3 regions of the Enterococcus sp. DIV1304_2 genome follow, and region 3 is predicted to be linked to each of the others. Evidence: riboswitches for the same ligand, from Rfam matches in the RefSeq annotation. Region 3 holds a riboswitch; each other region holds the start of a gene.
The links. A riboswitch is a leader RNA that binds a small molecule or an ion and turns the genes downstream of it on or off. The one in region 3 is predicted to bind magnesium.

Region 1 (3,287 bases), 1.5 Mb from region 3:
TATTTTCATTCGATTATGTTCAATCTTCTTTTACACTTCGGATAATATAATAGCCTTTATCTTTGATCACGATTTCTGCGTTACCAAATGTTTCTTGCATTTTCTTTTGTGCGCTAGGTGCACCTTGTTTTTTCTGAATGACGATCGTTAAGGTGCCACCTGTACATAGGCGGGGATATGCGCCAGTCAAGATTTCATGTACAACTTTTTTGCCTGCACGAATCGGTGGATTGCTGACAATTGCAGCATAGTCTGTTTCTGTCACCTCTTCATAAATATTTGACTGATGAATCGCTACATTTTTGATTTGATTGCGCTTCGCATTTCCTTGTGCCAAGTCCACCGCTCTAGCATTGATGTCTACCATTTCAACAAAGCGCTCACTCGCATAGGCAAGAGAAAGCCCGATTGGACCATAGCCACAGCCAACATCCAAAATTTTGCCATCTGGTAGCTGTGCCCATTCAAAGGCATCGATCAATACACGTGAGCCATAATCAACTGTTTCACGTGAAAACACACCCGAGTCTGTCACAAACTGAAAGGTTTTCCCTCTTAGCTCAAATGACCATTCGTCAAACTCATGAGCAGTCTCTGGGTGTTCGGAATAATAATGATTCGTCATAGTTTCCATCCTTCTTATCTGTTAGTTGTTCATAGTCTAACGTGTTCCATGAGAAGGTGCAAGCGAAACTGTGTTTCTTCTGTTTTCTTTTATAAATATAACCATTTAATCGCGATACGGAAGAAAAAAATTTTCTTAGCTGCTCACTCTTCTCCTTTTTCGGTATTTGCGTAATCTGTTTCGTGAAAGTAGAGAAAATATCAATAGAAGTCCCATAAACCTTACTATTAGCGTTTTTAAGAAGACAAATATCTCCATGATATCTCTATTCATGAAACGCGCATGATTGACTATTACTTCCACTGCCCTTTATGATATGGATGAAAAATAATCATATTAGGTGAGGTTACTCTGAAGAACACAGGTTATCGCTCGGAAATGTCGAGAGACAGTAACGTGTAAAGCAGGAATTGTCGGATTAAGGCTTTTCCAAGATAACTAGAACTTGTTTCTTACGTCTCAGAAAGCCAAAGCTCAATTAACGTGATTACAATTGCGCCTTACAATTGCAAATTACACTTACCAATGTTTATTTGAGTACACCGCCCTTTATGTATTAAAGAGGCTTTTTTATGTTGTCAGCAAACCTCACGCCACCAAAAAACAGTAGTAAACCGCTTTAAGTAAGTGTGTCTTATTCCTCATTCTTTTGCTTTCTTAGGTGTATTGATTTCCTTTCCTAGTTGAGATTCGCTTCATCCATTGCAACCTATCAATCACTAGCCTTCGATCAAGAATCTATAAATCATTGACTCGCATAAAAATCAACTAGCGACTGATAAAACTGTCATGCTTCATTTCCTATTAAAAGTAATAGTGATTCGTTTCACATTCATTAAGGATTGTTTAATCTCTATGTGTGCTTCACGATAACTATTGTTTTTTTAAGAGGCCCATGAGACATTTAAAAGGAGAATAAAATGATAAAGGAGGCATAGCTGTATGTCGATCGAAAAATTAGAATATTTCTATATGATTGCCCGTTTCAACAGCCTCTCGCAAGCTTCAAAAGAGCTACATGTTAGTATTTCTTCGTTAAGTAGTTCTGTGAACTACTCACCACTTAGCTAAACCTACCGGTTTTTAACGCTTGAAGTGGGAGCTTCTTGGGAATAGAGCATACTTGCAAGCGTATTTCTTTACTCACAGCGGTTTCTCTTATTTACCAAGCTATCCCCGTAGTTCCTACGGTTTTTGATGATTGGATCTAAGCTAATCCCATAGAATGTAGTCTTAGACCTTCGGTCAGAATATTGATACTAGCATTGATATCTCGGTCATGATGAACATGACAAACAGGACAAGTCCATTCTCGAATTTCTAGAGATTTCTTGCCGTCTTTGTGTCCACAATTCGAACAGATTTGACTAGATGGGAACCACTTATCCACTTCGATAATATTTCGACCGTACCAGTCAGCTTTGTATTGTAACCTAGTCACAAAACTAGACCATGAAACATCCGAAATACTTTTTGCTAGTTTATGATTACGCAACATACCTTTTGTATTTAAGTCTTCTATACAGATCATATCGTGGTTTTTGATAATCTCTGTGCTCAACTTGTTTAGAAAGTCATTGCGTTGATTCATTACTTTTTCATGTAGTCGTGCTATTTTACGTTTTTGTTTTTGATAATTTCTAGCTTCAAACAGATTGATACCTTTTTGTTTAGCTAATAATGCACGTCTTGACAACTTACGTTGTTCACATTTTAGTTTTTTTGACATTTTTGACGTGAATTTATTGTTATCAATCTTTTGACCATTAGAAAGGATTGCAAAATCAGTTATACCAAGGTCAATTCCAATAGCGGAATTAGTTTTAGGAAGCTCAGCTATTTCTTCTTTACACAATAAAGAAATATAATATTTACCGCTAGAATGACGTGATATTGTAGCGGATTTGATCAGACCTTTAGGTTGTCTATGGAGCGTAATTTTAACTAACGACTTCAACTTAGGAAGTTTGACAAATTGATTATCAATCAAAGTGATTGTTCCATTTTGATTGTTAGTCGTATAGCTTTGAACTGGATTTTTCTTGCTTTTGAAACGAGGAAATCCGGCGGACTTATCACGAAAGAAGTTCTTATACGCCTTATCTAGGTTGAGTTGTGCATTTGCTAAAGCAAGACTATCCACTTCTTTCAAGAACGGAAAATCTTGCTTATATTTTGCAGGCGTTGGAAAACTCATTTTTTTAGAGGAATTTTTCCTAGTTTCTTTATAAGCTTTCATTCGGTCATCAAGCATTAGATTGTAGACCTTACGGACACAGCCAAAAGACTTAGCAAAGAAGGTTTCTTGTTCTTCTGTTGGATAGATTCTAAATTTATATGCTTTTAGTCGCTCCATAAAGCTCGCCTGCTTTCTATTTATGATTGTTTCCTTGATTTTGAATATATTTCTTAATCACATCAATTGGTGCTCCACCAGTTGTCAAAAGACAAAAACTTTTTGACCAGAACATTTCTTTCCAAAGAAATTGTTTGATTCTTGGATAATTGCGCTTTATCAAACGTGAACTAGCACTTTTATAGGCATTGATAAATTTTGTCAATTCTGTTTTTGGTTGAGCTTTGAACATAATATGAACGTGATCTTTATCATGATTCCACTCAACTAAAGTGATGTGATACGATTCTGAGATTCTTTCAAAAG
Region 2 (3,287 bases), 810 kb from region 3:
ATTGGAAAATGCACACACTAAAGGAGGCATATTATGCACGATGGAGAATTGATCAAAAAATTACGGGTAAGTCGCAAGTTGACACAGTCACAATTGGCAGAAGGGATCTGTTCAAAAACTTCGCTTGTGGGGATCGAGAATCGTACGATCAAAAAAATTTCTTTTTTAACACTGATGGCATTTCTTGATCGGTTGAATATCACACTTACTGAATACGAATCGCTACGAAATCAAGTGGAAGAACCACGGAAAACGAGAAAAACACGTAATCTTTTGAATAAAGTTCAGGAGGATGATTTTGATCCCTACAAAGAAATCGCCGACAATCGCAAGCAATTTAAGCGAACGGCTGATCTTTACTATCTCGTACTGAATATACATATGTATTGGAAATCAAGTGTGAAGCCAGATATCCAATTGGAATTTTTGGGATATGAGATACGAATGATCGAAGATTACTTTATGAAACTGAAAGAATTTGGTCGATATGAACTAGACTTATTAGCAGAGTTCCCCTTTATTTTCAGCGATTCCTTTATCGAAAACAATTATTTGAAAATTAAAAAAAGAATGCGTAAAGCAATGAAGTCAGGTTATGATCAGTGTTTGTTTCTTTTTTTAAAGAATTTAACTGTCTATTATATCGACAAAAAAAGATATAAAAAAGCACGAAGCATCAATGAAGATATGTATCGTTGTTTAGGTTTGAAATCAAAGACAGCTGTCATTTACGAGAGTTTGATGTCCGATTATTATCGTCGATTGATCGCCACCGCATTAGGGGAACCAATCAAAAAAGAGGAGTTTGAGTCATTATTTGCAGTGATCGAGTATACCTTAGGCAAAGAAGAGCGAGATGAATTAGAAGAAAAACTATTGTCTATCCAAGCACAACGCTAGAGATTTGCTGAAAGCGGCTATTTAGTGGGCATTTGACTTAATACAAAAGGAAAACCAGTCCCTCTAGTATTGAGTCAATCCTCTCACTAAACGTGTGGAGCATGACCTCTAACAGAAGGACTGGCATATCAATAAGATGATCAAAAATTGATGCACTCAAAAAGTCAGTGAGCAAAAAATTTATTTTTTCGCATCTTCTACTTTCTTTGTATCGAATGGCGGAAAGAAACGTGTGATCTCAGTATTGGCTGCATCTCGTGAATCCGAAGCGTGAATGATATTTTCTGTACCAGGTAAGGCAAAATCGCCTCTGATCGTCCCAGGAACGGCATCTGCTGCTTTTGTTGCACCGACCATTTTGCGTACGAGATCGATCACATCTTCACCTGTTAATACCAGATAGACGACTGGACCAGAAGTCATATAGTCGATCAAGTCATCGAAAAAGCTTCGATTAGATAGATGTTGATAGTGTTCTTTTGCTAGTTTTTCAGTCATCGTCGCGAATTTCATTTCAGCGATTGCGAATCCTTTTTCTTCAAAACGCTGGATGATTCGGCCAATTAAATGACGTCTTACCCCATCAGGTTTGATAATAACAAGTGTACGTTCCATATCCTTCACTCCGATCTGTTGTGATAGGTTCATTATACCTAGAGAAAGAAAACATGACAAACGAATCCCTTAGAGTTTCAACTTTTTTGAAAATGTGTTTGACATTCCAGCCAATAGTTGTTACATTAGGTGAGGAAAAACTGAATAAGATTTGTTAGGTGAGGCTCCTATACAAACATAGGCTACTGCCCAAAAATGTCGAGAGACGCCAATGGGTAGAACAGGAATTGTCGAGATAAGGCTTTTCATAAGGTAGCTAAAAGCTCTTTTGCTTTTTACGTTGTATAGTGCCAAAACTCAACGAGTAGATCATCCATGCTTTTTTTTGTGCACTTTTTTGACCTTTCGCTGAGTTTTGGCGAAAGGTTTTTTGTTTCTCACCAATCTGTTTTTTCAAATAAAAAGGTGTTAGAGGGTGATCAAGTTGGGAAGTTGAAGTATCCAGTAATAGGGCAAGAAAGTAATGTAAGTAAACGAAAGGAGATGAGAACAAATGGATGAAAGTCCGGTGTACAAGGAGACAAAGCGTTGGTATGTTGAGACTATTATCTATCTGTTCTCAGCGCCTTTAGAACACTCTGTCTCCGTTGATTAGATAAACGATCAAGCGCACAACAGATATCAGTGTGTGCTTGATAAGATCAAAGGAGGAACACGAGATGGAAAAAAAGAAAGAAACAAAAAAAGTCTACGCTGGTTTTGCTAGTAAAAATAAGCAACAGTTATTTGACTTATTTCAAACAACACAAAAAGGCTTGTCTTCAGAACAAGTAGAAAATTTAAGAGAAACTTATGGAAATAATAGTATTTCATATGGAAAGAAAACGCCGTTTATTGTAGAAGTGATCAAGGCGTTTATCACCCCTTTCACATTAGTATTGATTGCTTTAGGAATTATTTCTTTTATCACCGAGTATCTATTAGCTGCTCCAGCAGATAAAGATTTGTTTGGTGTAATCATCATTTTTGCCATGGTGTTAGTCAGTGGCACGATGACCTTGATCCAATCCGTACGTTCGAACCAAGCTGCTGAAAAGTTGAAATCATTGGTGAAAGTAACAGCTGCCGTAAAACGAGATGGTGAATACAAAGAAATTCCTATGGAGGAAATTGTTTGTGGCGATCAAGTTCGTTTGTCAGCGGGAGATATGATCCCAGCAGACATGCGGTTGCTTTCTGCCAAAGATTTATTTATCTCACAAGCGGCATTAACGGGTGAAAGCTATCCCGTTGAGAAACATGCGACTGTGTGCTCTGGAAGAACACAAAGCGAAACGAGTTATGAAAATATTGCATTCATGGGAAGCAATGTGATCAGTGGTAGTGCAGAAGGTATCATCATCTCTGTTGGGAACGACACGATGTTTGGACATGTGGCACAAAACTTATCACAAAAACCGATAAAAACAAGCTTTGAATTAGGCATCCAAAAAACATCCATGTTGTTGATCAAATTCATGGCATTGATGGCACCAACTGTGATCGTGATCAATGGATTTACAAAAGGAGACTGGTTAGAAGCATTCTTGTTTGGTTTATCAGTCGCTGTTGGGTTAACACCAGAAATGCTACCGATGATCGTTACGACAAATCTGGTCAAAGGTGCCAGTGCTATGGCGAAAAAAGGAACAGTCATCAAAAATCTAAATGCCATTCAAAATTTTGGTGCGATCGATGTCCTTTGTACAGATAAAACAGGTACATTGACTCAAGATAAAATTATTTTAGAATACCACATGGATTGTGAAGGAAATGAAAATGACCGAGTACTG
Region 3 (3,287 bases):
ATTCCGTTTGAAATAATCAATTTGACACTCAGCGCATGAAACTGCGCTGGGTGTTTTTTTGTGAATAAAGGTTGCAATAAGAACGTTTAGTTGACAATGAAGGAGATTGTCCGATACCATGACTATCATCAGGAATGATCATTCAACCAGAAAGTAGGAAAGCAAATGTTCAAACGAGTACCTTCAGAGTTAACAGAAAGAGAAAATTATAAACTGTTGATTGGCTCAGTTATCCCCCGACCGGTGGCAGTGGTTGCGACAAGGTCTTCAAAAAGAGTGACCAATGTAGCACCATTTAGTTACTTTAATATCGTCAGTTCCAATCCGCCGATACTTTCTTTAGCTATCCAAAGAAAAAACGGGGAATGGAAAGATACGGCAAAAAATCTTCTCGAAACAAAAGAAGCCGTGATCCATGTTCTAGACGAAAGAATACTTGTAGATGCGAATCAGACAGCTGCTAGCTTATCAAGCGAAGAAAGTGAATTGACCTTGACTTCTTTCAGCGTTTCCAAATCTGATACCATCGATGTTCCAAGGATCAATGAAGCTAGTATAGCTTTTGAGACCACACTCTATCAACATGTACCAATCAAAAAAGGCGAAGAAACAACAGCTGATTTATTTTTATTAGAAATAGCTGCTTATCAGATGAGTGAAAGTGTCTACGATGAACAAACAGGCTACATCGATCCTAAAAGTTTACAGCCAATCAGTCGCTTAGCTGGAAACGACTATGGGAAGCTTGGTGAGATTATTTCAATGTTACGCCCGAAATAATTGCACTGTGGACGAACTCGTTTTTCTAAAGACAAAAGAAGTTTCCTTACTTGTCATCAAGTCTTAAAATTTATTAAGTAAAGTTTAATTTAGTTATTTTATTCTTTTTTTTATTGATTATCGATTTGAAGAGGAATAAGATGGATTTTGTAAAAATCAAATAAGTACTAACCTTGTTAGGTGAGGCTCCTATACAAACATAGGCTATTGCTCAGAAACGTCGAAAGACGCCAATGGGTCAAACAGGAATTGTCGGATTAAGGCTTTTTCAAATAGCTAAGAATGCGTTCTTTACGTTGTATAGTGCTAAAACTCGGACGATGAGATGATGCCAGGTCAGAAATCTTGTTCGAAAAGGTTTCTGACCTTTTCTTATGCTTTCTATTTCTTTTTACCTCGCTTTACCTAACTTGTGTCTGGATGAGAAAGGGGGATGCGTTGGAAAAGCTATTTGATTTTATCACTAGAGGTATTCATTTCATTACAAAGAATGCCGAACGAAATAAAACAGAGAGACAAACAAAAAAGGTCGACGAGTTGCAGCTCAATCGACCCAAAGACATGTAAGAGAATATACTCTTTACTTGATTCATCATAATAGACAAAGGTCCTCGTTTCAAGTAGAAGAGTTTGAAAGGAAGAGGCAACTGAATGAAACCATTTCAAAAAATCGTATTAAGTATCTTGTTAGTGCTTGCAATGGTCATTGGCTTTTTTTCTTTTGAATTTATCCAAGGGTTCTCCTCAGTGAAACAATCTGCAACAGTTGAGAAAGTCGATGCACAAGATGTTCCATCGATCATCAATGTAGCATTGATTGGTTCTGATGCACGATCAAAAGAAGAAAATGGTCGTTCTGATTCTTTGATGGTCGCCCAATATGATCAGAAGACGAAACAAGCAAAATTGATTTCTATCATGAGAGATTCTTACGTCTCTATTCCTGGTTATGGAATGAATAAGATCAATGCCGCATATTCTTATGGTGGTATCGACTTATTGGACCAAACCTTACAAGATAATTTCAAGTTAGAGACCCCTTATTATGCAAGTATTACGTTTCAAGATTTTGTTGATTGTATCGATGAATTGTTTCCAGATGGTGTGACGATCGATGCAGAAAAAGATTTGGATTTAGATGGGGTAGCTATCAAAAAAGGAAAGCAAACAATGGACGGAAATACCTTGCTGCAATATGCTCGTTTTCGTGAAGACGAAGAAGGTGATTTTGGACGGATCCGTAGACAACAACAAGTCGTTGAGGCGGTAGCCAGTCAATTGAAAGATGTCACATCGATCATCAAATTACCCAAGGCGATCGGCAAACTTTTAGGTAGTATCCAAACCAATCTACCGGAAAGCGTACTGTTAGATTGTGGGTTAGATTTCCTAGATGACGAGAAGAAAATCGATACATTGTCCGTGCCCGTTGATAAAAGTTGGGACTTCAATGATCATACACCAGCTGGTAGTGTCTTGGAAATCGACTTGACTAAAAATCAGCAAGCGATACACGAGTTTTTGGACAAATAACCATATAACCCTATTGATAAACCAGTTCCTAAAACGAACTGGTTTATTTTGATTAAAAAAAAGTTAACATAAGAACAGTACTGGTTAAGAATCATTTGGGCTGCTGTTCTATTTCCTCTTCTATGTGTTAGAATATCTTTGATTCGTACTTTTAATAAAGAGAGGTATTCAAAACATGAAGAGGAGTGGCAGACAAAAGAAAAAATCGACCGGCATCTATATCGGAGCGGGAATCGTCGTCTTGCTTGCAGCAGCTGGTGGTGGCTTCTTTTATTATCAACACGTTCAGGAACAACAAGCAGTAAAAGCTGGAGAACAAACGATTGAAGGATTTATTGACTCCCTGAATCAGGAAAATTATGAAGAAGCGGTAAAATCACTTCAAGTAGAGAAGGATAGTGATCTTACTGAACAAGATATTTTGGAAAAATATCAAAACATTTATGGTGCAGCAGAGATCAGAGGGATCAAACTCTCAGACTTATCCGTGACAAAAAAAGCGAATGATACGTATGAGTTTACGTATAAAGCTAAAATGAATACGACGCTAGGTGAATTGAAAGACTTAGCATATGAAGGAACCTTGTCCAAAGAGGGAGACCAAACCAAAATCAATTGGCAACCTAATTTGATTTTTCCGCAAATGGAAGGACAAGATAAAGTCAGCTTGAGTACAGATGTAGCGTCACGTGGCGAAATCTTGGACCGTAATAAACAGCCGTTAGCGACAACTGGGAAATTAAAACAATTAGGTGTCGTACCTGCGAAATTAGGTGAGGGTGAGGAAAAATCAGCGAATATCAAAGCAATCGCTGAAGCATTCGATTTGACGGAAGCCAGTATAGAACAAGCGATTTCTCAAGGTTGGGTCCAACCGGATTACTTTGTTCCTTTAAAAATCATTGATGGGGAAACATTAGAACTTCCCAATGGAGCAACGATCCAAGAAGTTGACGGTCGTTATTATCCACTAG

Region 1: linked by a shared signal. The riboswitch ahead of IGJ14_RS00220 (LysR family transcriptional regulator) and the one ahead of IGJ14_RS07005 (LCP family protein) in region 3 are both predicted to bind magnesium.
Region 2: linked by a shared signal. The riboswitch ahead of mgtA (magnesium-translocating P-type ATPase) and the one ahead of IGJ14_RS07005 (LCP family protein) in region 3 are both predicted to bind magnesium.

Annotation. Positions count from the first base shown of each region.
Region 1 covers NZ_CP187851.1:48,622-51,908, reverse strand. The annotation lists gene IGJ14_RS00225 (class I SAM-dependent methyltransferase) at 20-625, opposite strand; M-box (ykoK) riboswitch at 951-1,118, shown strand; gene IGJ14_RS00220 (LysR family transcriptional regulator) at 1,568-1,696, shown strand; gene tnpB (IS200/IS605 family element RNA-guided endonuclease TnpB) at 1,833-2,981, opposite strand; gene tnpA (IS200/IS605 family transposase) at 2,998-3,287, opposite strand, start outside.
Region 2 covers NZ_CP187851.1:2,315,451-2,318,737, reverse strand. The annotation lists gene IGJ14_RS10715 (helix-turn-helix domain-containing protein) at 34-900, shown strand; gene ndk (nucleoside-diphosphate kinase) at 1,081-1,515, opposite strand; M-box (ykoK) riboswitch at 1,659-1,831, shown strand; gene mgtA (magnesium-translocating P-type ATPase) at 2,175-3,287, shown strand, end outside.
Region 3 covers NZ_CP187851.1:1,507,167-1,510,453, reverse strand. The annotation lists gene IGJ14_RS07015 (lytic polysaccharide monooxygenase) at 1-16, shown strand, start outside; gene IGJ14_RS07010 (flavin reductase family protein) at 166-780, shown strand; M-box (ykoK) riboswitch at 946-1,112, shown strand; gene IGJ14_RS07005 (LCP family protein) at 1,432-2,313, shown strand; gene IGJ14_RS07000 (penicillin-binding transpeptidase domain-containing protein) at 2,489-3,287, shown strand, end outside.